2 regions of the Veillonella sp. 20925_1_51 genome follow, and region 2 is predicted to be linked to the other one. Evidence: a T-box and tRNA genes for the amino acid it is inferred to sense, from the RefSeq annotation. Region 2 holds a T-box; the other holds one or more tRNA genes.
What was found. The T-box of region 2 lies ahead of cysS (cysteine--tRNA ligase). A T-box ahead of a tRNA ligase gene usually reads a tRNA of that ligase, here a tRNA-Cys.

Region 1 (16,453 bases), 200 kb from region 2:
ATCACCAGCATATTGAATGGAGCTGGATTTCAATTCCTCAGAGGATTGGTTAGCTGCATTGATAATTTGATTAGCTTGTTCTTGAGCTTGTTTAACTAGTTCACTTTCAGCAGTTAATTTAGCAATGTAGTCTTTAGCTTGATCAATCAAAGTTTCAGCTTGACGTTGAGCATCAGCTAGTACTTTATCTTTATCTGCTACAATACGACGAGACTCTTCAAGTTCCAATGGTAAAGACTCTTGAATAGAATCAATAATACGCATAATTTCGTCTTCCTCAACCATACGTTTTGTAGTCATAGGAATACGGCTGCTAGATTCAATAAGAACCTCTAAATCTTCTAATAATTTTTCTGTTTTCATACATTTCACCCCTATTTATTATGGACCGTATTAAAGCGTTCTTCAAGTTTTTCCTTAACATCATCCGGAACTAAACCATCTAGCTTACCGCCAAATTTTGCAAGTTCACGAATACCTGTGGAGCTGACGAAAGAGTATTTATTATTTGTCATAATAAATACAGTTTCAATATCATCATCCAAATATTTTGCAAACAACGCACGTTGAAATTCATATTCAAAGTCACTTAAAGCTCGCAATCCTCGAATGATTATAGTGGCATTCTTAGATTTAACATACTGGTTAAGTAGACCACCTGTACAATCAATTTCAACATTAGGAATATGTTTGACAGAATTTTGAATCATCTCAACCCGTTCTTCCATGGTAAATAAGGAATTTTTATTTGGGTTAGAGCTGACAGCAATGATTAATTTATCAACTAATCGACTGCCTCGTTCAAAAATATCAACATGTCCATTTGTTACTGGGTCAAAACTACCCGGACACACACCTATACGCACAGGTTTAGCTCCTTTCAGCAGTGTTTACAAAATAGGAAACCATCGTATAACCAAATTTCTGTTCTTTTATACATTTCCATGATTCAGGCAAGGTAAATGCCTCGTCCTTATGGTGCTCTAGTAGTAAAACACCTTCGGGCTTTAATAAATCACAGTCTACAACCATATCTATGGTCTCTTGTATAAATCCATTTTCATATGGTGGATCAGAAAAAATATAATCGAACTGTCGTCCCATTATATAATTTTTTAATTGTGAAAGTTTCCTCGGAATGATTTCTAACCGATCTTCCACATGACAATGTTTGGCATTCTCCAAAATCAATTTTCCTGTTTTAAAGTCTACCGCTACTGCATGTGCTGCACCACGACTTAAGGCTTCAATAGCTACTGCACCTGTACCTGAAAATATATCTAATACATGAGTACCAAATATACCTCTATTAGATAATACATTAAACACACTTTCACGAACACGATCAAGTGTAGGTCTAGTATCTACCCCTTTAGGTGCTTTTATAGTATGTCCCTTTGCAGTTCCGCCAATAATTCGCATACAACCCTCACAAGATTATACTCATTAATTATAGTATATAAATAACCAAATTAAAAGTATCTTTTATTTATGATACTTCAATTTTAATATCTCGTCCCATCAATTCTGCTAATGCCAAAGCAGGAGATTTTTCTTCATATAAAACTTCATATAAAGCCTTTGTTATAGGCATTTCAATATGATGTTCACAAGCCATTTTATAAATAATGTCAGTAGCAAAGAAACCTTCTACAACCATATTCGTATGATTAATAATATAGTCCATCGTCTTTCCATCTGCTAATTGTTGTCCAGCAGCCCGGTTGCGACCATGGGGACTCATACATGTGGCAATCAAATCTCCCATACCAGCAAGGCCAGCATAGGTTTCTTTTTGTGCTCCTAAGGCTACACCAAAGCGGGTCATCTCATGCAACCCACGTGTTAAGAGTAATGCTTTACAGTTATCCCCTAACTTTAGACCGTCTACAATACCAGCCGCGAGAGCAATAATATTCTTTGTAGCCCCCGCTAACTCAACACCAGTAATATCGGTATTTGCATAAATTCTAAAGTTTTGACTACATAATGCTTTCTGTAACATCGTGGCCACATCAAGATCTTCTGTACTTAAAACAGATGCAGCCGGTAAATCTCGTCCAATTTCTTCCGCATGGTTTGGACCAGATAAAACAGCGAGATTACATCCAACTGTTCCTAGAACCTCTCTCATAACTGTAGTCAGCAATTTGCCAGTAGTACGCTCTACACCTTTTGAACAAAGTATATACGATTGTTCTTTATGAGCATAAGGTCTAATAGACTCTAAACTAGTACGTACATGTACAGATGGCGTAACCATGAGAATGATATCGGCCCCTTTAATACAGGTAGCAAGATCTGAACTATATACTAATTCATTTGGTAATGTTACGCCAGGTAAATACTCTTTATTCTCTAGATCTTTAGCTAATTGATCTGCAAATTCTGGGCGACGACAATATAAAGTTGTAGTATTTCCAGCTAATACGGATTTAATAGCAAGAGCAGTTCCCCAGCTACCAGAGCCGACAACAACAACATTCATATATTAATCCTTTTTGATACGTTCTACTTTTAACTCATTACCTGCAAGTAAACGTTTGATATTATCCCAATGGCGAACAATGACAAATAAAGCAGCCAAAGCGCCAAAGCCAACGAACCAATAAGATTCGCCTGTAAAATACATTAAGATTGGTACCAAAGCGGCAGCTATAATTGATCCTAGTGATACGAGCTTAGTGAAATAGACAATAACGCCCCATACCAAGAAGGCAATCAAAGCAACTAATGGTGACAAAGCAATTAATACACCTAGTCCTGTAGCTACGCCACGACCACCTTTAAAGCCTAAGAATATAGACCAGTTATGGCCCATCATAGCAAGGATACCACCTAAGATCATATACATAGGTCCATAAGAGGATAATAATACTACCCCAGCCGCGCCTTTTAAGGCATCACAGAGAAATACAGGTAATGCAGCTTTGAGACCTATAACGCGATATGTGTTAGTGGCACCTATATTTTTAGAACCATATTGGCGGACATCTGTATTAAAGAAGGTCTTACCGATAATTAAACCACTAGGAATTGAACCAATAAGATATGCCAATATAGCATATACGATAACCATAATATCCATTAGTCTTCATCATCCCGTTTCTTACCACGCAACACTAAACGAATTGGTGTTCCTTCAAAGCCAAAGGACTCACGTAATCTATTTTCCAAGAAACGCATATACGAGAAGTGAATTAACTCTGGTTCATTTACAAACAAAATAAATGTAGGTGGTTTAACACTTGCTTGTGTCATATAGTAAATCTTTGGAATTCTGCCATTACGAGATGGTACAGGATTTACTGTTTGAGCATCTTGCAATAATTGATTTAATGTACCTGTAGATACACGGCGATACTGTTGTTCAGAAACGAATTTCAACATATCAGCTAAGCGATGAATACGTTGCTTAGTCAATGCAGATGCAAATAGAATCGGCGCAAATTGTAAGAACCCTAATTCATCATAAATATCTTCAGTAAAGCGCAGTGTTGTTTTATCATCTTTTTCAACAAGATCCCATTTGTTTACAACAATAATTACACCCTTGCCTGCTTCATAGGCATAACCAGCAATTTTCTTATCTTGTTCTGTAACACCATCTTGAGCATCAAGCACAAGAACAACAATATCCGAACGGTCTACAGAGCGTAAAGAACGCACAATACTATATCGTTCAACAGCTTCTTCGATTTTAGATTTACGTCGCATGCCTGCAGTATCGATAAGGACAAATTTTTGATCTCCATGAGTCCAATATGTATCGATAGAATCACGTGTTGTCCCTGCTACATCAGATACGATTACGCGGTCTTGCCCTAATAATGCATTAGTCAAAGAAGATTTACCTACATTAGGACGGCCAATAACTGCTACGTGAATAGTATCTTCATCATCAACATTTGTACCAACTGGAGGGAAATGTTTAACCGTATCGTCAAGCAAGTCACCTAAGTTCATTAAATTCTTAGCAGAAATACCAATTGGATCACCTAAGCCAAGATTATAGAATTCATAAATATTAGGTTCTTGATTAACACTGTCAATTTTATTAACAACTAAAACTACAGGTTTGCCGCTAGCACGTAATATATTTGCAACTTCTTCATCGGCAGGAACAATCCCTTGTTTACCATCAACAACAAATAATATTACATCCGCTTCTTCAATTGCTAATTCAGCTTGTAAACGCATCATCTTAGGAATAACATGACTATTATCTGTTATGAATTCGATACCACCTGTATCTATCATTGTAAATTCACGATTTAACCACTCTGCGTCAAAGTAAATACGATCCCGTGTTACACCAGGAATATCTTCAACAATAGAGATTCGTTTATTAACAATGGCATTAAAAAGTGTAGATTTCCCTACATTTGGACGACCTACAACAGCCACTAATGGTTTTGCCATGGTTTCACCTCATTATCTAATCTAATACATTACTATATTTTATCATATTCTACGTAAAGTACGCAAAAAGGCTAACCAAGGAAACCTTGGTTAGCCTTATATTAGACAATGAATTATTCAGCGTCTTCTGCAGTTTCTTTTGCTTCCATCAATTCAGTTAAAGCCAAACCCAATTTCTTTTCGTCTTTGTTAAGAGAAATGATTTTAACTTCTACTTCTTGACCGCGGTTTAAGTAGTCTTCAACTTTCGCATTACGTTGTTTTGTAATTTGAGAAATGTGAAGTAAACCTTGAATGTCGTCGTTAACAGCTACGAATGCACCATAAGCTACCAAACGAACAACTTTGCCGTTAATAACATCGCCAACATGCAATGTTTCTTCAGCTACGTCCCATGGGCTCTTAGTCAAAGCTTTTAAGGACAAGGATAATTTGTTGCTTTCAGCGTCGAAGGATTGTAATTTAACTTCGATTTCTTGACCAACGGAAAGAACATCTTCCACTTTTTTGATTTTTTGCCAAGAAATGTCGGAAATGTGAAGTAAACCTTCAATACCACCGATATCTACGAAAGCACCATAAGGCATGATTTTACGAACAATACCTTTATAGTTGTCGCCAACGTTGATGTTTTTCAATGCTTCAGCTAATTTAGCTTGACGTTCTACTTCCAATACTGCACGACGGGAAAGAACCAAACGGTTTTTCTTTTCGTCGATTTCAAGTACTTTAGCTTCGAATTCTGTACCAACCAAGTTGTCCAAGGATTTTACGAAATGAACATCACCTTGGGACAATGGAATGAAACCACGAAGGGATTTAACTGTTACTACCAAACCTGCTGGGATAGCATCAATACCTTTACATACGATAGCTTCATCTTTTTCTTGTGCTTCGATAACATATTGCCAATCTTCATCTTTAGCCAAGCGAGTCATGGAAAGATAAATAGGATTATCTTCTTTGATGTGGTTCATGATAACTGCTTTAATTTCATCACCATTTTTCAACACATCTTTGGCAGATTCTGGTGCTGGATAAGAAATTTCAGTTCTGTTCAAAATGGCTTCAGTTTTGTAGCCAAAAGATACATAAGCGCGTTCATCTTCAACTTGAACTACTGTACCTTCTACAACGTTCCCTTTCTTAAATTCTTCTTGACCTTCTGCTGCTAATAATTCTGCAAAATCTTTCATTGTCTCAATGACCTCCTTAATAATCCAGTCGGGAGTCGATGCTCCTGCTGTAACTCCTACCGTCTGTACTCGGTTAAACCATTCCAGTTGTAATTCAGTAGAAGTTTCAATGTGATAAGTTGTACATCCAACGTCACGACAAACCTCTGCCAATCGGTTTGTATTGCCGCTATTCTTACCGCCTATCACTATCATAAGATCTACATTACGTGCTAAGTCAACGGCAGAGTTCTGTCGTTCTTGCGTTGCATTGCATATCGTTTTGAAAACCTTAAGATTCTTAGATTTTTTCTCTAATATCTCTATTATACTGTTAAATTTGAATTGTGAAAAGGTTGTTTGTACAACAACACCCATTTTTTCCACAATTTGTAGTTTTTTTGCGGATTCTTCATCTTCGATGATTATTCCTTTGTTATTTGCCCATAAATTGATACTTTTTACCTCAGGATGGTTTTTTTCGCCCAAAATCACCAAAGTCATTCCATCTTCTATGACAGACTTAGCATCTTGTTGCGCTTTTTTTACATGAGGACATGTAGCATCTAAAATATGTAATCCCTTTTCTTCAGCTTCTGCATAAATAGCAGGGCCTACACCATGAGATCGAATAATCATTGTCCCTTCGTCAATATCTGCTACCTCTTGAATAGGACTTACACCTTTACTTTCAAGGCGACCTACAACTTGAGGATTATGAATGATAGGACCTAATGTATAACTTTTACCCTTACCCTCGGCAGCTTCATTAGCCATTTCAACGGCTCGCTTAACACCATAACAAAAGCCATGGTTTTCAGCCAAAATTATTTCCATAAAGTCTCCTCTATACGATTTTCATGATACGAATCTATCATGCGTTGAATTTCACCTTTAACGCGCTCATTAACCTCTTTGATTGCTTCAGGTGTTGGTTTAGCTTTATTTACAGGAACTTGTTTACCAATAATACAAGCTACTTGATTTTTCTTCATATTATGAGATCCAATAATAGCAACTGGTGTTATACCAATGCCTGTACGCAATGCAATTGATGCTGCGCCATCATGAAATCTTCCAAGCTTACCGCTCTTTTGACGATTTCCTTCAGCAAATATCCCCAGTACCTTATTGTCTTTCAATAACCCTAAGGCATGACGTATAGCTACCTTGTCGATAGCACCGCGATTTAGTGGAAATGCACCAAGCCATGTACAGAAAAATCGAGAAATGGGATTCACAAATAATTCCTGTTTCGCCATGAAATGTACATGTCTAGGTAATGCATAACCACAAATAGGCGGATCATTGTTACTCAAATGATTTGGTACAACAATAACGGGACCTTCCATAGGAAAATTATCACGCCCATATACCTTTAGTCCATAACCGACTTTATAGCGCAACCAAAAGGCAGTACGCCAAAGCCATGTAGAAAATTTATTCATCTTAGATTCGCTCCTGTACTAGATGTAATATATGTTCCACTGTTTCATCAAACGTCATGTTACTAGAATCCACAACAATAGCATCCTCAACGCACACCAGTGGAGATTCATCGCGATTTTTATCCATTTCATCGCGACTTTCAACATTCTTTTTAATGTCTTCTAATGATTGTTCATTAGAAGTACCTTGAACTTCAAGCCATCTACGTTTTGCTCGTGCATCTACAGATGCTGTTAAATATATCTTCAACTCAGCCTTTGGTAGTACAACAGAACCTATATCGCGACCATCTAAAATAACACCACCAACAGCAGCCATAGCTTGTTGGCGTTCAACTAAGTATTCACGAACACCTTTATAAGAAGCAATAGTCGATACATTCTCATTGATTTGTTGTTGTCGAATTAGATCTGTCACGTCTTGACCTTTTACAAATACTTTACAAGCATTTGCAGTAGGCTCTAATGTTAAATCTAATGAAGGGAGCAATGATTCTACATCTTTTTGATTGTTCACATTAACATGGCTATCGAGAACCGCCCATGTTACACCTCGATACATAGCGCCTGTATCAATATATAAATAACCCAATTCATTGGCCACTACTTTTGAAATACTACTTTTACCAGCCCCTGCAGGACCATCAATAGCAATGGCAATTTTTTTAGTATTCATAATAACCTCTATTCTTCATCACCATGTACAGCATGCATTGCCGCCACATAACCAGTGGAAAAAGCAGCTTGTAAATTATAGCCGCCCGTAAAGGCATCAATATCTAGAACCTCACCAGCACCATATAAGCCTTTCACCAATTTAGATTCCATGGTTTTGGGACTAAACTCTTTTAACGAAATACCACCGGCTGTAACAATTGCTTCTGCTACAGGGCGTAACTCCTTTACAGTTAATGTCATATGTTGTAATACATGACATAAACGCATACGTTCTTCTTTTGTAATTTGATTAATGGGTTTACTTGGATCTAATTCAGCAAGGTTTATCACAATCGGAATCAGATTGACAGGTAACAAATCTTTCATCCCATTAGCTAATTGTTTTTTTGAATATAAATCAAAATCCTTCTGTAAGCGTTTGTCTAAAACTTCTGCAGTTAATGCAGGCTTCAGATTTATTTCAATAGTGATTTGTGGATTTTTCTTACGCAACAATTTGCCTACTGTATGACTTAAAGACAAGATTGTAGGACCCGTAAGGCCAAAATGAGTGAACATCATTTCCCCAAATTGTTTTGCTTGTAACTTATTTTTCGAAATAACGGATACCTCAACATTACGAAGACTAAGCCCCATAATATCTTTTACCCAAGATTCCCCTGTTACAATTGGTACCAATGATGGTCTTATATCTGTAACGGTATGACCAATTTTTTTAGCTAAAGCATATCCATCACCAGTAGAACCAGTTAACGGATAAGAGGCACCACCGGTACAAATGATAGCGGCATCACAAGCATATTGTTCCTTATCTGTTGTAACTCCTACAACACGACCATCCTCAACAGTAATTGATGTAACAGGTTCATTTAAATGAACTTGTACTTTATACTTTTTAAGGATTTTCATGAATATATTGCGTACTTCTAAAGCAGAATCAGATTCTGGGAATACACGTCCCCCTCGTTCAACCTTAGTTTTTAAGCCCCAACTATGTAATAATTCAAGCAAGTCTTCATTACTAAAGCGTTCATAAGCGCCATATAGGAACTTACCATTACCAGGCGTATTTTTAATGAACTCGGTCATATCTGCACTATTTGTAATATTACAGCGACCTTTACCTGTAATGCCCATCTTCTTACCAACCATATTCATTTTTTCTAGTAAGATGACACGTGCCCCTTCACGACCAGCTATAACAGCTGCCATAAGACCTGCTGCACCACCGCCAATGACTACAATTTGTTTCATTCCTTACCTGCTCCTAACGCTTTTAGAGCTTTTACTTCACGAATTGTAAGCTGACGAGAACCACCACGTTTAACACCACCTAAGGTAAGCCCAGCATAGGCAATTCGTTTTAAGTTATGAATACGGTACCCAAAGTGTTCAAACATACGACGAACTTGGCGATTACGACCTTCATGGATTGTAATTTCTACTTCATGAACACCATTATGATCATCAAAACCGAGATCTACAATTGTTGCAGGAGCTGTTATACCATCTTCCAGTGCTACACCATTGGCAATAACCTGTAAATCTTCATCACGAACACGGCCCTTAATACGCACCTCATATGTTTTTTCTACGCCCTTAGACGGATGAGTTAAGTTTTGAGCCAACTCACCATCATTAGTCAACAACAATAACCCTTCTGTATATAAGTCAAGGCGACCTATTGGATAGATTCGTTTTGATTCATTTTTAATATAATCTATAACAGTTTCACGACCTTGAGGGTCAGACACAGATGTAATAACCCCCTTTGGTTTATTTAACAAGTAATAAACTGGTTTCTCTTGGGCTAATAATTGACCATTAACCTTAACTTTATCCTTTTGAGGATCAATTTTCACACCTAATTCAGTGATTCTACGACCATTAACCTGAACTTTTCCTTCTGTAATCAATTCTTCTGCCTTGCGTCGTGATGCTACACCACAACTAGCAATAAATTTTTGTAATCGTTCCATATTATCCTTCTGTTTCTGAAACTTCTTGATGTAAAGCCTCAATAGATTCTACGCCAGCACTTCTTAAAAACTCGTCAGTTGTTCCGTAAAGAATAGGTCTTCCTACAGTATCTTTATGACCTAGTTCCGCAATAAGAGATCGAGTGAGTAATTGTTTAATAATCTTATCACTATTTACACCGCGGATTTCTTCAATTTCAGCTTTAGTTATAGGTTGTTTATAGGCTATGACAGCTAATGTTTCCATCGCTGCATTAGATAATTTATCTTCTCTCTTACGGATATGCCCTACATAGTCAGCACTTTCCATGGCACTAACTAACTCAATACCTGCTCCAGATACTCTCAAACGGATGCCGCGATTTTTCTCTTCTAGTTCCCGTTGTAATGTATCTATATAATCTTGTACTTCCTCTTTTGAAAGTTCAAATACTTCTTCAAGCATTTCTATTGATATAGGTTTTGCCGATGAGAATAACACGGCCTCTAAATGCATTGTTGGTAAGCTCATATAGCCCCCTTTCTATACGGTACCTTCTAAGGCTGCAGTGAATATAATATCATCCTCTTCATAGCGCATTTCCATAACTTGTTGCTTCAACAATTCTAAAACAGCCATAAAGATTGTTACCATACCACTTTTTGTTTCAATTGCTATTAATAACTCTCTAAAATATAAACTTTCACCACGTCGTACTCGACTAGATAAAGACAAAATCATATCCTCTAAACTATAACTGTCTTTTTCAACTTTGACCTCGCGAATAGGCTCCTCTTCAGGTAATTCCTTAGCGCGTTTTATAGTCTGATAAAAAATCTCATATAATCGGGAAAGTTCTAAACTATATACATTGTCTATCCCAAGTACGCTTGTTTCTTCAGGTCTACTAAATATGTTGGCGGATACAGCTGTACGTTCCATCAATATAGCTGTAAAATCTTTGATTTTTTTAAACTCTACTAATTTAGCTACCAATTCATCACGTGGATCTTCAGCATCCTCCGGCTCAGGTTCAGCTTTAGGTAATAGCATACGCGATTTAATTTGTAACAAAGTAGAAGCCATTACAAGAAACTCACTACTATAATGAATATCAAAGTGATTCCAATTATCTAAATATTCCAAGTATTGACTCGTAATTTCAACGATAGGAATATCGGTGATTTCTATTTTATGTTTTTCAATAAGATGCAAAAGCAAGTCCAAAGGACCTTCAAAGACATCCAACTTGTAATTATAATCTCCCATAAACCCCAATCCTTAGAAAATATACTTTAACTATATAATTATAAAGCATTTATAGTAGTACTTTCAAATAATTGTTTTTTTTACAGTCATCTGCTATCTTTATTATAGTAATTATTATATATTATAGAAATAAATTATTGTGTATTCCTTCAAGAGGGGATTTATTATGTCATCTAATTTAAAGCAAATTGGGAGAAACCCCATCTTTCGCTTTGGTATCATTGGTATTGCTTTATATATAGCTCTATTTTTCATCTATGAACCTATTACACTAGGTCTAGATGTTGAAGATATAACGATTTTAGCAGTACCAACAATTGTAGGTACTTTTTTATTTCAATATTTTATGGGATGTACCGTTTTTCATAGACCATTTTTGGGATATGGCTTAGTCGGTATTCTTTGGGCCCTTACATTCCCACTTTTGTTCCACTGGTCCTATGTAAAACCTTTATATTTTTATGAATTTGCTAATGATTTTTTATTTGGCTTATTAATCTTTATGGGTTTATCGGGGATTCAATTTTTACTGAACCAAACGAATCGTCTCCATAAAACTACATCATTAATCATGGCAATTATTACCATGATATTGAGCCTTATCCCATTCTTACAAATAGGATACTATCTAACTACATGGCATTGTTTAACGCCAGCTAGTTTACTAGCAGTATACATGACAAATCCTGAAGAAGCATTTGGTTTCTTAAAAAATGCTGCTGGTATTCCTGGTCTTATCGCTGTTGGTATTGGCCTTGTAATATGGACCTATCTACTCTATTGGTCTAATCTAGGAATGAAAGCGGTAGTAAACTTGAATACTACACGACCTATGCGCTCCACATTGCTCATTGCATCCATAGTAGCATTCTTAGTATACGTACCATTCTTCTTATTCCCGAAAACATGTATTGTAGCAAACTGGATTGCAGCTGGCGACTATGTAAAACAAATGCAACAATATAATGATAACCATCATTTAGTATTCGATTCCTTCAATTTGGATACAAAGGAAACTTCTGCTAGTAAAACACCAGGTACTATCATATTAGTTATCGGTGAATCTAGTTCTCGTGATTATATGAAGGTATATAATCCAAACTTCCCTTATGATGATACGCCATGGCAAGGTACTATGCGTGCAGATAATAAAGATTTTGTTTTCTTTGATAACGCATATTCATCATACGTACAAACAGTACCTACCCTCGAACGTGCTCTATCTGAACGTAATCAATATGATGATAAACCATTCCTCGATTCTGCGAATATTTTAGATGTTGCTAAAAAAGCAGGATATACTACTTCTTGGTTTAGTAACCAAGGTGTATTTGGCGAATATGATACAGCTATTTCATTAATGGCTAAAACAGCAGATACCACTAAATGGTCACATGAATCCTATGCTTTCTCTGATCGCTATGATGAATCACTCTTACCATTATTACAGTCTGTTGATCCAAGTAAAAATAACTTCATCGTCATTCATATCATGGGTAGTCATATTTACTACAATGACCGTTATCCACATGAATTTAGTAAATGGAAACAAGGTCCATATCCAGATGGCCAAGAAGCATATGCAAACAGCCAATTATATACAGACTGGTTATTACAACAGATTTATACTTATGGTAAGGAAAAATTAAACTTACAAGCCATGGTGTATTTCTCTGACCATGGTGAAAGCTTGGATAAATCTCATAATCCAGATACATTTGACTTTGTTATGACTCATATTCCATTCTGGATATATTTATCACCTCAATATCGTGCTGAGTATCCTCAAACAGCAAAAGAACTCTCTAAACACGAACATCAATACTTTACAAATGATTTACTATATGACACATTGATTGGTCTTATGCACGCACCTAATCAACGGTATGATGTAACAAGAGACTTTAGTAATGGTAAGTATCGATTCAATTTACATAACCTAACTACCTTACTAGGGGAACAACCATTAACTAATGATCCTGTAAACGCAGGAAAATAAACCTTAACATTTTCAGTAATATAAATGCATTTTATTATGTTAGTATAATGTAGTTTAGGTTTCACTAACACGAAAAAAGAGATGAGTTAAAAACTCATCTCTTTTTTTGTTCCATTAATAAGTCAATTTCTTCTTCCGTATAAACCTCTATATTATTCATTAATAAGGCCTCTACAGTACATCCGTTCCCCTCTCGCAGGGTTTTACTAAAGGTACCATCATAAATACGCTTATAACCGCAACTAGGACTTTTTGCTTTCATTAGAGCCTGCTTACATCCCTGTTGCATTGCTATATGCAATGCAATTTGAGCTCCTTTATGAAATTCTGTGGTTACATCAGTTCCATTAGCCGTACATACACGTTTACCTTGTCGTTCCGCAGGATCACGAGGTGTGCTAAGCCCACCTAATACTTCTGGACATACGGTTACTAGATCAAAAGTATCCTTTAACAGTGGTAACTGTTCTATAAGATTATCTTTTCCATCATAACGACAGGATACGCCACATAAACATTCACTAATTAATAATTTTGCTTTATTATTCATAACTTTATTAAACATAGATAATCGTATTTAAACTATGCCATTCTAATAACAAACGCACTTTCATATTTTTAAATTATACACATTTAAAATCTAGATTTAAATAAGAAAAAAAGACTAACCGAAGTTAGTCTTAATTGGTGCCGAGGACCGGAATCGAACCGGTACGGTTGTTTCCAACCGACGGATTTTAAGTCCGTTGCGTCTGCCTGTTCCGCCACCCCGGCATGGGTAACGATTGTGGAGGCGGCACCCAGAATCGAACTGGGGAATAAAGGTTTTGCAGACCTCTGCCTTACCGCTTGGCTATGCCGCCATATAAAGTTGGAGCGGGAAACGAGATTCGAACTCGCGACCCCCGCCTTGGCAAGGCGGTGCTCTACCGCTGAGCTATTCCCGCATGTACATGGTGCCTCAGGACAGAATCGAACTGTCGACACACGGATTTTCAGTCCGTTGCTCTACCAACTGAGCTACCGAGGCATGAATGGCGACCCCGATCAGATTTGAACTGACGATCTTCGCCGTGACAGGGCGACATGTTAACCGCTACACCACGGGGCCGTATCCAAAGTACTTGCTTAGTATATCGGTTATCAGGACTTTTGTCAACACTATCCTACAATATTTTTGATGAATTCTTCTTCATCTTTTAATGTTGTAGATTCTTTATGTCCTGGTTCGACAATTAAATCCTTTGATAATGTTAATATATGCTTCAAACTAATGATTAAATCACGGGGATTACTCTTGTAGTTATCGGTATTTCCTACATTTTGTTTGAATAAAGTATCTCCAGAAAAAAGATGTCCACCAATCTCCAAACAAACTGAGCCAGCACTATGGCCTGGTGTATGATGTACCATTATTATAAAAGGCCCTACTTCTAATTTACCGGCCACTAAATCTTTACAATTCGTGTACATCTTCTTTTTATATACACTAGGTCTACGTCGGATTAGTTGTAATAACTCTTGATCCAAAGGATGTAAATAAGCAGGAATATTATAATACTCACAAACCTCATCAAGAGCCGATACATGATCACAATGACCATGTGTTAATAATACTGCTAAAGGCTCAGAATCTCCTACCATTTCAATTATATGCTTACTATGAAACCCGGGATCAATAATAAGAGATTTTCCATCTTTAATTAATACATAACAATTTGCTTTATAAAGCCCTAGAGGGCGTTTTATAATATTCATATTATTCGCCCTCCTATAGGATACGATACCGTTTAGCAGATTGTTTTTTTATAAAATACCCTTCCCAGAATTGAGGATGAAGCATAACAAGAATTGTAAATAATTCCAAACGACCTAATAACATGTCTACCATGGCTACACATTTAGCACCATCAGACATACTACCAAAGGCATCTGTAGGCCCAAAACCACCAAATCCAATGCCAACATTACTAAGAAAAGCTGTTATAATTTGCATCGCATCATAAGTAGACATTCCAGTACAAGTCATAAGGAAAACAGATATAACGTAAATCATTAAATATAAAAATAAAAATTGCTGTGCCATCTGTATCCATTTAGTAGGCATCGGTTTACCATTAATGCGCACGACTTGTACCATCTCAGGATGAATTGATTTTCTTAAATAAATAATGCTGCTCTTAATTAGAATAATGAGGCGAATAATTTTTACGCCCCCTGTTGTAGAACCACTACAACCACCAAAAAATGATGAAATAAATAACATCATCTGTGCAGCGGCTGGCCACAAATCATAATCGCTTACAGCAAATCCACTACCAGTTTGAATCGATACATAATTAAAGGAAACATCTCTAAAGATTTGAATTGGATCATTAATATTTGATTGTACTGCCATCGAAATTGATATTATAGCAATTCCAATAAAAATAACTAGCCAATACATACGTGTTTCAAAATCATCAATCAAAACGCGAATGCCTCTTTGCAGTGCATTATAATATACTGCAAAATTACCACCAGCAAGTATCATGAAAAATATAAATACAAAACAGATATAGTTGCTTTGTTCATAAATAAATGTACCTGCAGATGTAGGTGCAAAACCACCTGTAGCAATAATGGAAAATGCATAATTTAATGCATCAAAAGGCTCTATACCACCAGCCCATAGCATAACGAAACAAATGGCGGTAAAAGCAACATATAAACGCCAAAGTTTAGAGGCCATTGATTGAATACGAGGCATAACAACACCAGGTTTTGGTACCGATGCTTCTGCATTAAACATATGAGCTGCATCTGCACCTAAGTTCTTTAAGAACGATAAGATAAGGACAATAATCCCCATCCCACCAATCCAGTGCATTAGTCCACGCCATAAAACATATGTCTTAGGTAAATCGTCTACGCTATTAATAATTGTAGCACCAGTTGCTGTAATCCCTGATGTAGCTTCAAATAGAGCATCAAATACATTGGTTAATATACCACTAAGAATAAATGGTAAGGAACCTAAGATAATAGTTAATATCCATGTAGCTGATACAACTAAAAACCCATCACGAAGACTAAAGCTTTGACTTTCATGACCATAATAGGATAAAAGTCCACCTAAGCCAAATGAAATACCAGTAGTAACCAAAAACGACCAATATGCAGTTTCAAATACGATACCATATATAAAAGGAATTAATGTAAAAATCCCAAATATATATAATAATCGCCCCACTAAGGACATGACAATTTGAATGCGCATAGTCCCTCCATACTAGGTAAGATATTTAAGTAATTTACTTACAGATTCAGGTAACGCAAATAGAACAATGTGATCTCCATCTAAGATTTCAGTATTACCACGTGGTACGATGGCTTCATCACCACGTAAAATTACACCAACTAACGCCTTCCCTGGTAAACGAATGTCTTTTAGTTGTTTACCAGCCACAGGTGATTCACTTGTAATGGCAACCTCTATAGATTCCGCTTTTCCACCTTCAAAG
Region 2 (16,453 bases):
AACATGTACTCATCGGGCTGACAAAGGTTAAAAATGGTGTTGCGGCTAAGGCCTTAGAAGAGCTTGGTATAGTTACAGAAGATATTTTTGAAGCTGTAGAAGAGCAAGTGGGGCGCGGTAATAAAAAAGCAACATCTATATATATGACGCCACGTGTTAAACATGTACTTGAGTTAGCTGTTCAAGTAGCTAACCGCATGAATCATAACTACGTTGGTACTGAGCATATTCTACTCGGTTTACTCAGCGATGGCGGTGGTGTTGCAGTTGGAATTTTACGGGCTATGAATATTCGTACCGACGATATAGTAGAAGCGATTCGTCATATTCTGGGCTCTAGTAGTAATGGTGATGATGGTAGACAAGAAGGAGCGAATAACAATGGCGATTTAGGTGACTTAACCGATTTTGCTACAGATTTAAATGAATCTGCGAAACAAGGTAAAATTGATCCTGTTATTGGTCGCGATACAGAAATTCAACGAGTTATTCAAATTCTTAGCCGTAGAACTAAAAATAATCCAGTTCTCATTGGTGAACCTGGTGTAGGTAAAACAGCCATTGCCGAAGGTTTGGCTCAGCGTATTGTTACTGGTAATGTACCGGAGATTTTACGGAATAAGAGAATTATTTCCCTTAGCATTGGTTCTATGCTTGCTGGTGCAAAATACCGTGGCGAATTTGAAGAACGATTAAAAAAAGCGATTGATGAAGTACAACAACATGATGACATGATTATCTTTATTGATGAAATCCATACTTTAGTTGGTGCCGGTGCCACTGAAGGGGCCATGGATGCAGCGAACATCTTGAAACCAGCTTTGGCACGCGGTGAATTCCAAGTTATTGGTGCTACAACCCTTGATGAATATAAAAAGCATATTGAAAAGGATGCCGCTTTAGAGCGTCGTTTCCAACCTGTTCAAGTAGGAGAACCTAACGAAGAGGATGCTCTTGAAATTCTAAAAGGCTTACGAGATCGCTATGAAGCGTTCCATAAGGCTAAAATAACGGATGAAGCTTTAAAAGCAGCTGTTACCTTATCCAGTAGATATATTACAGATCGTTTCTTGCCTGATAAGGCTATCGATGTGGTTGATGAGGCTGCATCTAAGGTCCGCATGAAAGTATTTTCTGCAGCACCAGATGTTAAGGCCTTAGAAGACCGACTCAATACAGTAAAGAAAGAAAAAGAAGCTGCTGTTACATCACAAGATTTTGAGAAGGCTGCTAAACTTCGTGACGAGGAGCAATCTTTAGTTAAAGAAATTGATGATAAAAAATCTGTAGCAAAAGAAGAAAGTGAGCAAAAGTTAGTAGTTACGGAAGACGATATAGCAGCAGTCGTGGCACAATGGACGGGAATTCCAGTGGCTAAAATAGCAGACGAAGAATCCCAAACTTTACTCCATTTGGAAGAAGAGCTTCATAAACGTGTAGTAGGTCAAGATGATGCTGTTACTGCTGTAGCTAAAGCTGTGCGCCGTGCAAGGGCTGGATTAAAGGATCCGAAACGTCCTATTGGTTCATTCTTATTCTTAGGTCCCACAGGGGTAGGTAAAACTGAACTAGCAAGAGCACTTGCGTCCTCCTTGTTCGGCGATGAATCTGCTATGATTCGACTTGATATGTCAGAATATATGGAAAAGCATACTGTATCACGCTTAGTTGGTGCCCCTCCAGGCTATGTGGGCTATGAAGAAGGCGGTCAACTAACAGATGCGGTGCGTCGTAAACCATATAGTGTTATTCTTCTCGATGAAGTAGAGAAAGCACATGCAGATTTCTTTAATATCTTGTTACAAGTTCTTGATGATGGTCGCCTTACTGATAGTCAAGGTAGAACTGTAGATTTTAGAAATACAGTTATCATCATGACGAGTAACTTAGGTGCTAAAGCTTTACATAAGAACTCTTCAGAGCTTGGATTCTTAGCTCCTAAAAAATCTGAATCTTCTACAAATCAATCTAATAGTATAGATTTTAAAGAAGCTAAGAAATCTGTTATGGATGCTGTAAAACGTCATTTCAGACCTGAGTTTTTAAATCGTATTGATGAAATGATTGTATTCCGGCCATTAACTGAAGAGGACTTAAAACACATTGTCTCTATCTTGATGAGTGATGTTACAAAACGCCTTAAAGAGCGTGAGCTTCAATTAGAAATCACATCTGAGGCGATGCAATTACTCGTTAAGGAAGGTTCTGATTTTACAATGGGGGCTCGACCACTAAAACGAGCTATTCAACGATTAATTGAGGACCCTGTATCAGACCTTATTTTGAAAGGAGATGTTACAGAAGGAAAAACTATAAAAGTAGATGTCAAGGATAACGAGATTGTTGTCAGCGTATAAAAAATATAAAATATACAGTTAATAACTTTCATATAAAAAATATGGGTTAAATGGTATACTATAGAATGATGATAGTTAACCATGTAGTAAAATTATGCATAAAAGGTCATGAATGGTTATCATTCATGACCTTTCTTTTCTTATTAAAATATTTTGAGGCATTATGGGAAAAGCAAAATCAGTATTCTTCTGTCAAAATTGTGGGGCTGAGTCTTCTAAGTGGATGGGCCGATGCCCACAATGTGGCGAATGGAATACATTAGTTGAAGAAATTATTAAAGAAACTAAACATAGCCGTACACCTTCCCGAGGTGTGGGAAATCAAACAACAAAACCAACAGCTTTACCAGATATTGAAATTTCATCTCTCGCTCGTGTATCTACAACCTTTGGTGAAATCGACCGCGTATTAGGTGGTGGGATTGTTCCTGGGGCTCTTATGCTCTTAGGTGGTGATCCTGGTATAGGCAAGTCTACACTACTTCTTCAAGTATCTCAAAAGGTGGCCGATACTGTAGGGACAGTTCTCTATGCATCAGGGGAAGAGTCTCAGTTACAACTTAAGCTTAGGGCAGAACGATTACATATCAATAGTGAACGATTACAAGTTATTGCAGATACAGATTTAGATCATATACTTGAGCAAGCTGATACAATGATGCCATCCTTACTTGTCATTGATTCTATTCAAACTATGTATACTGGTGATATTGATGCTGCTCCAGGCAGTGTTAGTCAAGTTCGAGAATGTACATCTCGACTCCTTCGATTTTGTAAAGAACGCAATATTCCTACGGTAATTATTGGACATGTTACTAAGGAAGGTAATATTGCAGGGCCCCGTATGTTAGAACATATGGTGGATGTAGTACTTTACTTTGAAGGTGAACGGTCTTACCAATTCCGTATTTTGCGCTCAATTAAGAATCGTTTTGGATCTACATCTGAAACAGGTATTTTTGCCATGGTTGAGGAAGGGTTACAAGAGTTATCTAATCCATCAGCTTCCTTATTGGCAGAACGATCTGATGAGGAAAGCGGCAGCGCCGTTATGATTTATCTTGAAGGGGTTAGGCCTATCCTTGTAGAGGTACAAAGCCTTGTTGTTACGACTGCTTTTGGTATGCCTAGAAGAACTGCAATCGGTTATGACCTTAATCGTTTAATAGTACTTTTGGCAGTATTAGAAAAACGTTGTGGTTTTACGTTAGGTAATAAGGATGTGTACGTTAACGTTATTGGTGGTCTCAAGGTTAATGAACCGGCTTGTGACTTGTCTATGGCCGTTGCTATTGTATCTAATTTAAAAAATCGTATTGTTCCTACCGATATGGTCATTTTAGGTGAAGTAGGGCTCACTGGTAATGTTCGTAGCATTCCACGTATTGAACAGCGTATCAATGAAGCTAAGAAATTAGGCTTTAAAAAGTTTATTATTCCTGAAGGCAATTATAAACAAATCAAGGATAATGATAGTTCTATCAAGATTAGAGGCGTTAAATCTATTCAAGAGGCAATGCAGTTGGTATTTTCTTAATTAGGAGGTGATGTAATGATTTATCGGATATTGCGCTATGTAATAGCTATTCTTGTGGGCACAGCGGCCTATGTTGGAATGGATAGCTTAGCACCTATTATCGACCCATATTTGGTATCTCAATTTGAGTCCTTTGGGGATATGTCATTAACCATTGCACGTATTTCAGTATTGATTTTTGGTACTCTATTAGGCGTTATTATTGGGTATTTAATTTCTTCATTTATTTTAAAGCAAGGCTTAGTCATTGCTAAACGTTTAGAACGCATTCTTACTCATATTCCAAATCAAGAATTGATTGCAGGCACCATCGGTTTATTATTCGGTCTTATTATTGCAAATTTAATTGGTGTTGCATTCAATCAAGTACCTATTATAGGACCTTATATTCCTATTATATTGAGTGCTATCTTTGGATATAGTGGCCTTAAAATTATGGCTCGTAAAGGCCCTGAAATGTACAATAACTATGTACAACAATGGAGTGGAGAAGGCCCTAAAAAAACAAGTCGTTTTAAAATGTTCTCTACTCATAAATCTGATAAAACTACGAGCACACCAAAACTACTAGATACATCTGTTATTATTGATGGACGTATTAAGGAACTATGTAATACAGGATTTATTGAAGGCCCTCTAATGGTTCCCCTCTTTGTATTGAATGAGTTACAAATTATTTCTGACTCTGCTGATGCTACAAAGAGAAATCGCGGTCGTCGTGGCCTCGATATTTTGAAAGAGATGCAAGATGCTAACAAGGTAGCCATTGAAGTGATAGAAGATGATTATGATGATCTTACAGAAGTAGATTCTAAATTAATGCGTCTTGCTTTGGATAAGCAGTGGAAGTTGATGACTAATGACTTCAACTTAAATAAGGTGGCTCGAGTGCAAGGCATTGAGGTGCTTAATCTGAATGAACTAGCCAATGTACTGAAACCGGCCCTCATTGCAGGCGAATGGATTCGCGTGCAAATTATGAAAGAAGGCAAGGAAGTACACCAAGGTGTTGCTTATCTCGATGATGGTACCATGATTGTTGTTGAAGATGGTAAACCTTATGTGGGGCAAACTGTAGAGGTAATGGTTACATCCATATTACAAACTAGTGCAGGTCGCATGATCTTTGCTCGTGTAGATGGAGGACAAAATGGACAAGGTAATTAGTTGTATTGTTCTCGCCGCTGGTGCGGGGCGCCGCATGGGGTATAAAGAAAATAAGATATTTATCCCTTTAGGACGATTCTCTATCATTCAGCGTACATTGCAAAATGTGGCAAATATTGAAGGTTTGAAAGAGATTATTCTTGTTGTAGCCGAAGGCGAACAAGAATATATGACAAAACATATTCAAGAGTTGGATTTGTCTGTTCCAGTTCATATAGTGCTGGGTGGAAAAGAGCGTCAAGACTCTGTAGCATGTGGCCTTAAAACTGTATCAGAAGAAACCAATATTGTCCTTGTTCATGATGGAGCGCGACCATTAGCCTCTACAGAAATGTTTAATAATGTTGCTGACTCGGCTAATACCTATGGTGCTGCTACAGTAGGTGTTCCGGCTACAGATACCATTAAACGAGTTGATACAGACCATAATGTTCTAGAAACATTACAGCGTAGTGAGCTATACCAAATTCAAACGCCACAAGGCTTTCAAAAAGAATTATTTGTAGAGGCTCATCAAGCGGCATATGAAACTAAGTATCTTGGTACTGATGATGTATCACTAGTTGAGTATGTAGGTAAACCTGTACATATAGTTGAAGGGGATTATTGTAATATTAAAGTGACAACACCAAATGATATTGCAGTAGCTAAGCGATATTTAGAAATTGAGGATACACGTATGCGCGTTGGATTTGGTTATGATATTCATCAATTAAAAGCAGGTCGCCCATGTATTCTTGGCGGTGTTCATATCGAATCTGAACTCGGCCCTGATGGGCATTCCGATGCGGATGTTCTTATTCATGCATTGATGGATGCTATGCTAGGTGCTGCAGGTCTACGAGATATTGGATATTATTTCCCACCTGAAGATGACCAGTATAAAGGGATTTCTAGCATGCTTTTACTAGAAAAGGTTAATTCCTTATTGAAAGAACGTGGGTTACAAGCCTATAATATAGATATTATGGTTATTTCAGAGACACCTAAGTTAAAGCCACACATCGATACGATGAAGGCTAACTTACAATCTGTTTTAGAAATACCATTAGAACGTATTAGTATTAAAGCGACAACAAATGAAATGCTTGGGGCCATCGGGCGCCGTGAAGGCATTGCTGCACAAGCTGTCGTTTCTGTATATGAAGGAGAGGTATAATCATGAGTTCCATGAAAGTTCGTTTTGCTCCAAGCCCTACGGGTCCATTCCACATTGGTGGTGCTCGTTCTGCTTTGTTTAACTGGTTGTTAGCACGTAAAGAAAAAGGCACATTTGTATTGCGTATTGAAGATACAGATCTGGCTCGCTCTACTCGTGAAAGTGAAGAAAATATCAAAGCTTCCTTGCAATGGCTTGGCATGAACTGGGATGAAGGCATTGATGTAGGTGGCGATAATGGTCCTTACCGTCAAACAGAACGTCTTGACTTATATAAAGAAGTAACACAACGTTTGTTGGATGAAGGCAAAGCGTATGAGTGCTATTGCACACCTGAAGAATTAGATGCTGTTCGCCAAGAACAAATGGATCGTGGTGAAACACCTAAATATAATGGCCATTGCCAACATTTAGATGAAGAAACAAAGGCTAAATATATTGCAGAAGGTCGTAAACCAACCATTCGCTTGCGCGTTCCCTTGAATAAAACATATGCTTTCGATGATATGGTACGTGGTCATGTATCCTTTGAATCCAATGGTGTAGGTGACTTTGTAATCGTAAAATCTGATGGTATTCCTGTATATAACTTTGCAGTAGTAATGGATGATCATATGATGGGGATTACTCACGTTATTCGTGCAGAAGAACATTTATCTAATACTCCACGTCAAATGGCTATTTATGAAGCACTAGGCTGGGAAGTGCCAAAATTTGGTCACATTTCCTTGATTCTTGGCAAAGATTACAAAAAAATGTCCAAACGCCATGGTGCTACATCTGTTGAACAATACAAACAATTGGGCTATTTACCAGAAGCACTAGTAAACTTCTTGGCTCTTCTTGGTTGGGCTCCAGAAGGGGAAGAAGAGTTCTTCACACAAGATGAATTGATTCAAGCTTTCTCCATGGATCGCGTAGCGAAGAACCCAGCAGTATTTGATATTGATAAATTAAACCATATCAACTTCCACTATATGAAAAATTTGAGCGACGAAGATTTATTCCATCTTTGTTTGCCACATTTGAAAGAAGTTGGCTTGGCTCCAGATAGCTTAAATCAAGCGGATATTGATTGGTTGACATTATTATGCTCTACATTCCGCGACCATATTAGCTATGGGGCGCAAATTAAAGATCATGTAGGCATGTTTATGGGTGAAACTGTATTCCTTGAAGAAGGTCACGAAGAGGAATTGCGTGCTGTATTGAATGAAGAAACAGCACCAACAGTTCTAGGTGCATTCCGCAGTGCATTGGCTGAACTTGATGAAATTACGCCTGATGTTGTAAAAGCAACTATTAAAGCAGTTATGAAAGAAACTGCTTTGAAAGGTAAATTCGTATTCATGCCAATTCGCGTAGCTTTAACTGGTCAAATGCATGGTCCAGATTTGAATAATATTGTTACATTGCTTGGTAAAGAAAAATGCTTGCATCGCTTAGACAATATTAGCGCTTTAACAAAATAGTAATACAATCTAAGAAAAAAGCTCTCATAGCTATTGTTATGAGAGCTTTTTATGTATATTGAGATTATCCTATAGAAATGCTATAATAATCGGCGTCTTTTATTTTTATTTATTATGAAAGTGAGTGCATTTATGAGTATTATTCGTTCTCTTAACCACTTATTCAATAGCTATCTTTCCTGGGTCGTGCTATTGATGGCAGTGTTAGCGTATGTATTACCAACTGTATTTTCTTGGATGACGCCGTACATTGCGTACATGCTTCAATTTGTAATGTTTGCCATGGGTTTAACATTAACAGCTCAAGTGTTCCTTGATGTATTTAAGCAACCGATGAAAGTTATCCTTGTATCTGTAATTCAATTCTTGTGGATGCCATTAGCAGGTTTCTTGGTAGCCCTTATTTTCAATTTCCCTCCAGAAATTGGTATCGGATTCATCTTGTTAGGTGCATGTCCTGGTGGTACTGCCTCTAATGTAATGACATTCCTTGCGAATGGTAATGTTCCGTTATCTGTATCTGCAACGACTGTTTCTACATTATTGGCTCCAATTTTGACACCTTTATTCGTTGTATTGTATGCAGGTGCTACATCTTCCATTGAAATCCAATTTATGCCGATGTTTATTTCTATCGTAAAAATCGTATTGGTACCGATCATCTTGGGTATCGTATTGAATTACTTCATCGGCTCTAAGATCGAACCTGTTAAATCTGTATGTCCTACAATTGCGGCTATTGCAGTATTATTAATCTTGGCTGCTGTTACTGCAGTGAACCAAAAACAAATTGCTGAAACTGGTTTCATCATCTTCGTAGCTTGCTTAGTACAAAATGTGAGTGGTTATGTAGTAACGTACTTTATATGTAAGGCTCTTAGTATTGATGTTTCCTCTCGTCGTGCAATGCAAATTGAAGTGGCAATGCAAAACTCTGCATTATCCGTATCTTTAGCGCTTAAACATTTTACTCCTCAAGCGGCAGTAGCAGGTGCAGTATTCTCTATCATTCATAACTTTACAGGCTCTATCTTCGCAGGTATTTGCCGTAAACATGACGATCAAGAGAAGTTGGAAAATGCTTAATAGTTAATTCATCATCCTCATCTTTCAAATTTATATCCGAAATATGCATGTTTAATACATTGTTTGGCTATGTTGAAAGATGAGGGTTTTCTTGTTTTCATTGACATTCTATAGGATAATTGATATAATATTTCTATATCTGAATATAGATTTAATAGTAAAAGCTGAGACTGAAAGAAGTACTCTACAACTAACTTTTTAGCGAGAACCGATGGTGGGAGGGTTCAAGTATAGGTAGACGAAATGCATTCACGAGCTGACATTCCGATTATAGGTAGGTTTGTCCGGTGACGCGCCGTTATGCGATGAGTGGGTGCCACTGCTGGTACCTAACAGAGTGGAACCGCGGACCATCGTCTCTGTATGAGATGAGGGGTCTTTTTTATTTTACGAAAATGGAGGCATCGGTAACGATGAGAGAAATTACAGTTTATAATACTATGACGCGCCAAAAAGAGGTGTTCAATCCTGTAACACCAGGTGAGGCAAAGATGTACGTATGTGGTGTTACACCATATAACCATCCTCACATTGGCAATGCACGTCCATTCGTAACTTGGGACGTAATTCGTCGCTATATGAAACATGTAGGCTATAAAGTAACATATGTACAAAACTTTACTGATGTAGATGACAAAATCATCAATACATCCAATGGTGAAGGCGTATCTTGGGATACTATTGCAAACCGTTATATCGACAGCTATTTCGAAGTAATGGATGCCCTTGGTGTACAACGTGCTGATATTTATCCACGTGTTTCTACACATATCGAAGATATTATTGCTATGATCTCTACATTGATTGAAAAAGGCTATGCTTATGAACTCGATGGCGATGTATATTATAGCGTTGATAAATTTGAACATTATGGTGAGTTATCTGGCCGTACATTAGATGATATGGAAGCGGGTGCTCGTATCGAAGTTGATGGCCGTAAGAAAAATCCTATGGACTTTGCGTTATGGAAAGCTGCAAAACCAGGTGAACCATATTGGGAAAGCCCTTGGGGGAATGGCCGTCCAGGTTGGCACATTGAATGTTCTGCTATGAGCCAAAAATATTTAGGTACAGAATTTGACTTCCATGGTGGTGGTAGTGATTTGATCTTCCCTCATCATGAAAACGAAATTGCCCAATCTGAAGGTTGTTCTGGTCAACATCCATCTGTACGCTATTGGTTACACAATGGTTTCATTACCATTAATTCTGAAAAAATGTCTAAATCCTTGAATAACTTCTTCTTGGTAAAAGATATTTTGGAACAATATAGCCCAGACGCATTGCGCTACTTCTTGTTGAGCACTCATTATCGTAGTCCATTAGATTTCTCTGATGAACGTTTAGAGGAAGCAAATAAATCCTTAGAACGTTTAAGCACTGCTATTGAAAATCTATTGTACCTTGAAAAATGTGAACCAGGTCCATGTGATGAAGCGCAACACTTATTAGAAAAAGCTAAAGAGTATGAAGAAGAATTCGAAGCAGCTATGAGCGATGACTTCAATACTGCGTTAGCTACATCTAGCATGTTTGGTCTTGCTAAAGAGATCAACATTTACTATCAAACTGTAACAGGTCGTGAAGGTGTTGTTTGCCAAGAAGCTATTGCTGAAGTAAAACGTATCTTCAAGTTCATGACAGAAGTAATTGGTATTCTTGAAAAAGCATGGGAAGGCAACACAGGTGCTAACGCTGCTGAATATGAAGAATTAATGCAAGTAATCTTGTCTGTACGTCAAGCATGTCGCGATCAAAAACAATGGGCATTAGCTGATTGTATCCGCGATCGTTTGGCTGAAATCGGTATTACTATTGAGGATTCCCCTCAAGGTGCACGGTGGAAAAAACGTGAAGTTTAAACAATTTCAATTCTTAAAGAATGAAGCAATAAAAAAGTTGACGGCTCTTGAACAAGAGCCGCTTCGTTTGCGTAAACGAACTATAGAGGAGTGTCTCAGTGCAGATGCAGTTATGCTTGCCTATATTGGCGATGCCGTATACTCCATGTATGTCCGTGAACGAGTGGTACAAATGAATATATCTAAGGTACAAGTGTTGCACACCATTGTTACTGAGTTTATTTGTGCTAAGTCACAAGCGAAGGTATTGCTTGAAATAGAGGATGCTTTCACAGAACAAGAACAAGCTATTGCACGACGAGCTAGAAATAGTAATGTAAATGTGCCAAAAAGTAGTTCTGTTCAAGAGTATCGTAGTAGTACAGCCTTTGAAGCCGTACTTGGATTTCTTTATGAAACGCGTCAAGATGAGCGCTTACAAGATGTTATGAAGCAAGCCTTTTCAATAACTCTACGAGGTATGTAGTATGGATAATTATATTGTAGGTCGCAATGCGGTTAAAGAGGCCCTTAAAAGTGGTCGTTCCATCCAGCGCATTATGGTCAGTGAAGATAAGGTTAAAACAGGTCTAGCTGATATTGTTGGCCTTGCTAAATCTCAAGGCATTGAAGTGCGTCCAACACCTATCAAACAAATGAATAAATATGATTTAGAGGTACCACACCAAGGTGTTATTGCTCTTGTTTCTGCTGTTCAATTTAAGGAACTTGGTGAAGTACTACAAGAGACGAATCATGATGTCCCTTTGCTTATCCTAACAGATGGTGTTGAGGATCCACATAACATGGGCGCAATTATCCGTACTGCGGAATGTGTAGGGGCTACGGCCGTACTCATTCCTAAGCGTCACAATGCTCCTATTAATGCTACTGTAGCTAAAACATCGGCAGGTGCTATTGAACAAATTCCACTTGTACAGGTTGGGAATGTAGCTCAAACTATTAAACAACTTCAAAAACAAGGTTTTTGGGTTATGGGCGCTCATATGGAAGGTGATCGTACCTTATACGAGGCGGATATGACAATTCCTACAGTTATCGTCATTGGTAACGAAGGAAAGGGCATTAGCCGCGTTGTCAAAGAGGCATGTGATTTCCTCGTTACCATTCCTATGTATGGAAATTTAAATTCTTTGAATGCATCTGTGGCGGCTGCAGTTCTTATGTATGAGGCTGTGCGTCAACGACAAGAGAAGTAACTATGCTAAAAGATATTTTAATTGTAGATGGATATAATGTGATATTCGCCTGGACTCATCTAAAGAAATTGGCTCATGAATCATTAGAACATGCACGTATGGAGCTTCGAGATAGATTGTTGAATTACGGAAAATTCAAGGGCTATGAAGTTATCCTTGTATTTGATGGTAAATATACAAAATCTGGTGGCTCTGTTGAGGCTATTACGAGTGGATTTCTAGAAGTGTATACTGAGGATGGGGAAACGGCGGATTCCTTTATTGAACGAGAAGTATTTTTGCGGAAAGGCAAATACACGAATGTATATGTTGTGACCTCTGATGGAGCTGAACAAAATCAAATTCTTGGATCTGGGGGCTTACGTATTCCAGCTCGAGAATTGCAAAATATGATTCGCATAGCTAAGGAAGAGGAACGATTACAATACGCTCATGAACATAGACGAGATCAATTTAGCTTGCGACGTAATGAAGTAGGAGGGTTATTATCTCCTGAAGTAGCTGAAAAGCTAGAGAAATTACGGCGTGGCCATTGATAGTTGAAAATCACATATAGTTCCAGTATAATGAATATATTGGTTTTTCTGCTCAATTGTAAGGAGGAGCATATGAACACAATTCATACACGCAAGCCCGATTACAATTTCAAAGAAATGACCGATGAGCAAGTTGTGGTCATAGCTCAAGAAGAGCAAAATGAGTTTGCAATCGATTATATTGTTAATAAATATAAAAACTTTGTTCGTGCAAAGGCGCGTTCTTACTTTTTAGTAGGCGCAGATCGTGAAGATATCATTCAAGAAGGGATGATTGGTCTTTATAAGGCTACGCGAGATTTTAAACATGATAAATTAGCGTCCTTTAGAGCTTTTGCGGAGCTTTGTATAACTAGACAGATTATTACGGCTATTAAGTCGGCTACTAGACAAAAACACGCACCTTTAAATTCTTATGTATCTTTAAATAAACCAGTATATACAGAGGAATCGGAGCGTACGTTGATCGAGATGCTATCTTCAGCAAAGGTTACCAATCCTGAGGATCTTATTATCAGCCAAGAGGAATTGGATGATATTGAGCGCAATATTGGTCATATTTTAAGTGAACTCGAGTGGGAGGTCTTGGAAGGATACCTAGATGGACGTTCTTACCAAGAAATGGCTGAGGTCACAGATCGCAGTGTCAAATCTATAGACAATGCGTTACAAAGGGTTAAACGTAAATTAGAGAAGTATTTAGAAAATCGGGTTTTGGATTCTCCCAGAGCCACACAGGAAGGATGACAGTCGTGACAAATTTTTTAATGATTGTAGAAGTTATCGTATCTATCTTATTAATCGTAGTAGTTGTTGCACAGAATAGCAAAAACGCAGGCATGGGCGGTGCTGTATCTGGTGCGGCAGACTCTTCTTTTGGTGGTAAGCAACGTGGTTTAGACGCTTTCTTATCTAAATGTACGATTATATTGGGGATTATCTTTGCTGTGTTGAGCTTGGTGTTAGGGGCAATGATTAATCAATTCTAATGATGTAAGCCTGCTTTGCAGGCTTTTTCTTTTTACCATATGAGGAGGTGAAAATTTGAAGAAGAAAGTATTAGACTTTTATAAAGCTATACAACCACATGCATATCATATTGAAGATGCTGCCATGGATAATCACATTCGAGGCGGTAAGGACCTTGAGATGTTTATTCGTTCCGCAAAAATGCTTGCTCGAGAAGGGATATTAACATCTTCTCGACCTGATGTATATCAATATGCAGAACAACAACATGAAGAATATGAAGGTATTTATAAGGGCTATCGCAAGTCTTTTGGCTTTGTGATTATGCCTGATGATGAAGATATATATGTAGCAGAACAAAATAAAGGTACTGCTATGCATAATGACAAGGTTCGTGTTCGCGTCGTACCTTCTAATTATACAAAGCATAAACGAGAAGGCATTATCGTTGATATTGTTGAAAGAGCTAATGAAACAGTAGTGGGTACCTATGACCGACAACAACACTTTGGCTTTGTTATCCCTGATGATGAGCGTATAGGGACAGATATCTTTGTAGATTTAAAAAATACATTAGATGCTCGTAGTGGCGCAAAGGTACTAGTCAAAATTACAAAATGGCCGGAAGGTGATAAAAAGCCAGAAGGTGTTATTACTGAAATTCTTGGTTATAAGGGCGATGTAGGTCTTGATATTAACTGTATCATGGCTAATCATAAGATTCCATTTAATTTCCCCGATGATGTTATCAAAGCGAGCAAGAAAATTGATACCCTTATTCATGAAGACCCTGCCCGTTGGGATCTTCGTGACTTACAAATGGTCACTATCGATGGAGAAGATGCAAAAGATTTAGATGATGCTGTGAGTGGCCGAAAATTACCAAATGGTAATTATGAGTTAGGTGTACATATTGCAGATGTGAGTCATTATGTAGTATCCGGACAGGCCATTGATAATGAGGCCTATAAACGCGGTACATCTGTGTATTTAGTAGATCGTGTAGTACCGATGTTACCTGAGGTCCTATCTAACGGTATTTGTAGTTTAAATGCTCATGAAGACCGTTATGCTATGACGTGTATGATGGAAATAGATAAAGATGGTAAGGTTGTAAATTATCGTATTCGTCCATCTATTATCCATGTAGGACGTCGTTGTAGCTATAAAGAGGTCTATAAAGCATTAGAGGAAAATATTATTCCTCATGACTTACAAGACTTTATGCCTATGCTGCATGATTTGGCAGAAATCTCTAAGATTTTGAATCGAATGCGTCGTCGTAGAGGTGCTTTAGATTTTGATTTCCCTGAATATAAAGTATTACTCGATCATGATGGTACACCATTACGTATTGTAAAACGAGATCGTACCATGGCGGAACGACTTATCGAAGAATGTATGCTCATTGCCAATGAAACAGTGGCTACACACTTAAAGAATACGCATCGTACATCGGTATATCGTATTCACGAGAACCCAAGTGAAGAAAAGTTAGATTTATTCCAAAAGGTATTAAATTACTTGGGGCAAAATCTCGTCCTTAGTACTGATGGTGTAACACCAAGAGATTTTCAAAAAATCTTAGATGTAGTAAAGGGTCAAGATATTGAGCAAGTAGCTCAAATTATGACCTTGCGTTCTATGCAACAAGCTAAATATAGTATTAACAATGTAGGACACTTTGGATTAGCATCTACATGTTATACGCATTTTACATCTCCTATTAGACGATATCCAGACTTAATGGTTCATCGCCTTTTAAAAGCGGATATGCATTGGAAAAATGGTTATTCTAAACGGGATGTAGACGAAGCGTTCTTAGCTGGAGCTGTTGAACATTCTTCTATACAGGAGCAAGTAGCTACTGAGGCTGAACGAGATACAGTAGATCTTAAAAAGACTCAATACATGGTTCCATTTGTAGGGGAAGTCTTTGAAGGAACTATTTCTAGCATTACATCCTTTGGGATGTTTGTAGAATTAGAAAACGGTATCGATGGCCTTGTGCATATGAGCATGATGAATGATGATTACTATTTCTTTGATGAAGAACATTTTGTACTTGTAGGCAAAAGAACAGGTAAAACCTATCACTTAGGTGAAAAGGTAACTGTTACATTAGTAAAAGCCGATGTAGAAAAGAAACAGATCGACTTTGTACTTGGTGAAGTCAATAACCTAATGGCTATACAAGAACAATTGCAAAATGGCTCTGACTATGCAAGTAGTCGAGATGGCTATGGTAGTCGAAAAGGTCGTAAATCTTTAGGAAAATCCAGTAAAAAATCTTCACGACGCGATAGTAATAAATCTAGTCATTCTAAGTACGATGCTTTCAGTAAAAAAACTAGTAAAGGCAAATCAAGTCGTAAGAAGTCTAATAAAACGACTAAGCGCAGTCAATCTAAGAAATCTAAAAGTAAACGTAAACGATAGAGGTACATATGGCAAAACAATCTAGTCCATCTCTTATTGCTGATAATCGTAAGGCCCGTCATGATTTTAATATTCATGAAACCTATGAAGCTGGTATTGCGTTGACAGGTACAGAAATTAAATCCATACGTCAAGGCAAATTGAACTTAAAGGATAGCTTTTGTCGGATTGATAAAGGCGAGCTTTTGTTGTATGGTGTTCATATCAGCCCATACGAACAGGGCAATCGTTTTAATCATGAACCTGAACGGACCCGTAAATTGTTGATGCATAAATCTGAAATCAATAAATTACATGCACAGGTTAAGGAGAAAGGATTCTCTTTAGTGCCGCTTAACTTCCATTTTAGCCATGGTTATGTAAAGGTAACTGTGGGTCTTGTAACTGGTAAAAAGTTATACGATAAGCGTCAAGATATGGCGGAACGCGATGCTAAGCGAGATATTGCAAAGCGTCTCAAAGAGCAACAAAAATATTAAGGTAAAAAGATCGAGTCATAATGGCTCGATTTTTTTGTGATATTTGTTAACTTATCTTGTGTTTTTAGTTGATAAATATGCATATTGAAATTATAATGTAAACAAAGAGTTGTGATTGTGGTTGACATTTTCTAAGTAGAGGAGAAACATCATGAATCAGAATATTCGGTACATTACAGAGGTTGCTATTT

Region 1: it encodes a tRNA-Cys, which carries the amino acid that the T-box ahead of cysS (cysteine--tRNA ligase) is inferred to sense. The anticodon was not compared.

Annotation. Positions count from the first base shown of each region.
Region 1 covers NZ_JAPVXT010000001.1:224,442-240,894, reverse strand. Annotated here, with positions in the region: gene O3607_RS01145 (hypothetical protein) at 1-363, opposite strand, end outside; gene coaD (pantetheine-phosphate adenylyltransferase) at 375-866, opposite strand; gene rsmD (16S rRNA (guanine(966)-N(2))-methyltransferase RsmD) at 871-1,422, opposite strand; gene O3607_RS01130 (NAD(P)H-dependent glycerol-3-phosphate dehydrogenase) at 1,490-2,488, opposite strand; gene plsY (glycerol-3-phosphate 1-O-acyltransferase PlsY) at 2,492-3,088, opposite strand; gene der (ribosome biogenesis GTPase Der) at 3,088-4,422, opposite strand; gene O3607_RS01115 (bifunctional 4-hydroxy-3-methylbut-2-enyl diphosphate reductase/30S ribosomal protein S1) at 4,536-6,434, opposite strand; gene O3607_RS01110 (1-acyl-sn-glycerol-3-phosphate acyltransferase) at 6,425-7,045, opposite strand; gene cmk ((d)CMP kinase) at 7,047-7,721, opposite strand; gene O3607_RS01100 (NAD(P)/FAD-dependent oxidoreductase) at 7,730-8,977, opposite strand; gene O3607_RS01095 (pseudouridine synthase) at 8,974-9,702, opposite strand; gene scpB (SMC-Scp complex subunit ScpB) at 9,704-10,213, opposite strand; gene O3607_RS01085 (ScpA family protein) at 10,226-10,951, opposite strand; gene O3607_RS01080 (phosphoethanolamine transferase) at 11,118-12,950, shown strand; gene O3607_RS01075 (DUF523 domain-containing protein) at 13,045-13,500, opposite strand; tRNA gene O3607_RS01070 (tRNA-Leu) at 13,636-13,724, opposite strand; tRNA gene O3607_RS01065 (tRNA-Cys) at 13,739-13,813, opposite strand; tRNA gene O3607_RS01060 (tRNA-Gly) at 13,823-13,897, opposite strand; tRNA gene O3607_RS01055 (tRNA-Phe) at 13,905-13,980, opposite strand; tRNA gene O3607_RS01050 (tRNA-Asp) at 13,986-14,061, opposite strand; gene O3607_RS01045 (MBL fold metallo-hydrolase) at 14,112-14,708, opposite strand; gene O3607_RS01040 (TrkH family potassium uptake protein) at 14,722-16,209, opposite strand; gene trkA (Trk system potassium transporter TrkA) at 16,222-16,453, opposite strand, start outside.
Region 2 covers NZ_JAPVXT010000001.1:422,694-439,146, reverse strand. Annotated here, with positions in the region: gene O3607_RS02045 (ATP-dependent Clp protease ATP-binding subunit) at 1-2,357, shown strand, start outside; gene radA (DNA repair protein RadA) at 2,521-3,894, shown strand; gene O3607_RS02035 (PIN/TRAM domain-containing protein) at 3,910-5,061, shown strand; gene ispD (2-C-methyl-D-erythritol 4-phosphate cytidylyltransferase) at 5,045-6,220, shown strand; gene gltX (glutamate--tRNA ligase) at 6,223-7,692, shown strand; gene O3607_RS02020 (bile acid:sodium symporter family protein) at 7,825-8,778, shown strand; T-box leader at 8,936-9,142, shown strand; gene cysS (cysteine--tRNA ligase) at 9,192-10,640, shown strand; gene O3607_RS02010 (Mini-ribonuclease 3) at 10,630-11,106, shown strand; gene rlmB (23S rRNA (guanosine(2251)-2'-O)-methyltransferase RlmB) at 11,108-11,839, shown strand; gene O3607_RS02000 (NYN domain-containing protein) at 11,842-12,375, shown strand; gene sigH (RNA polymerase sporulation sigma factor SigH) at 12,448-13,122, shown strand; gene secG (preprotein translocase subunit SecG) at 13,128-13,364, shown strand; gene rnr (ribonuclease R) at 13,420-15,783, shown strand; gene smpB (SsrA-binding protein SmpB) at 15,792-16,262, shown strand; gene O3607_RS01975 (hypothetical protein) at 16,414-16,453, shown strand, end outside.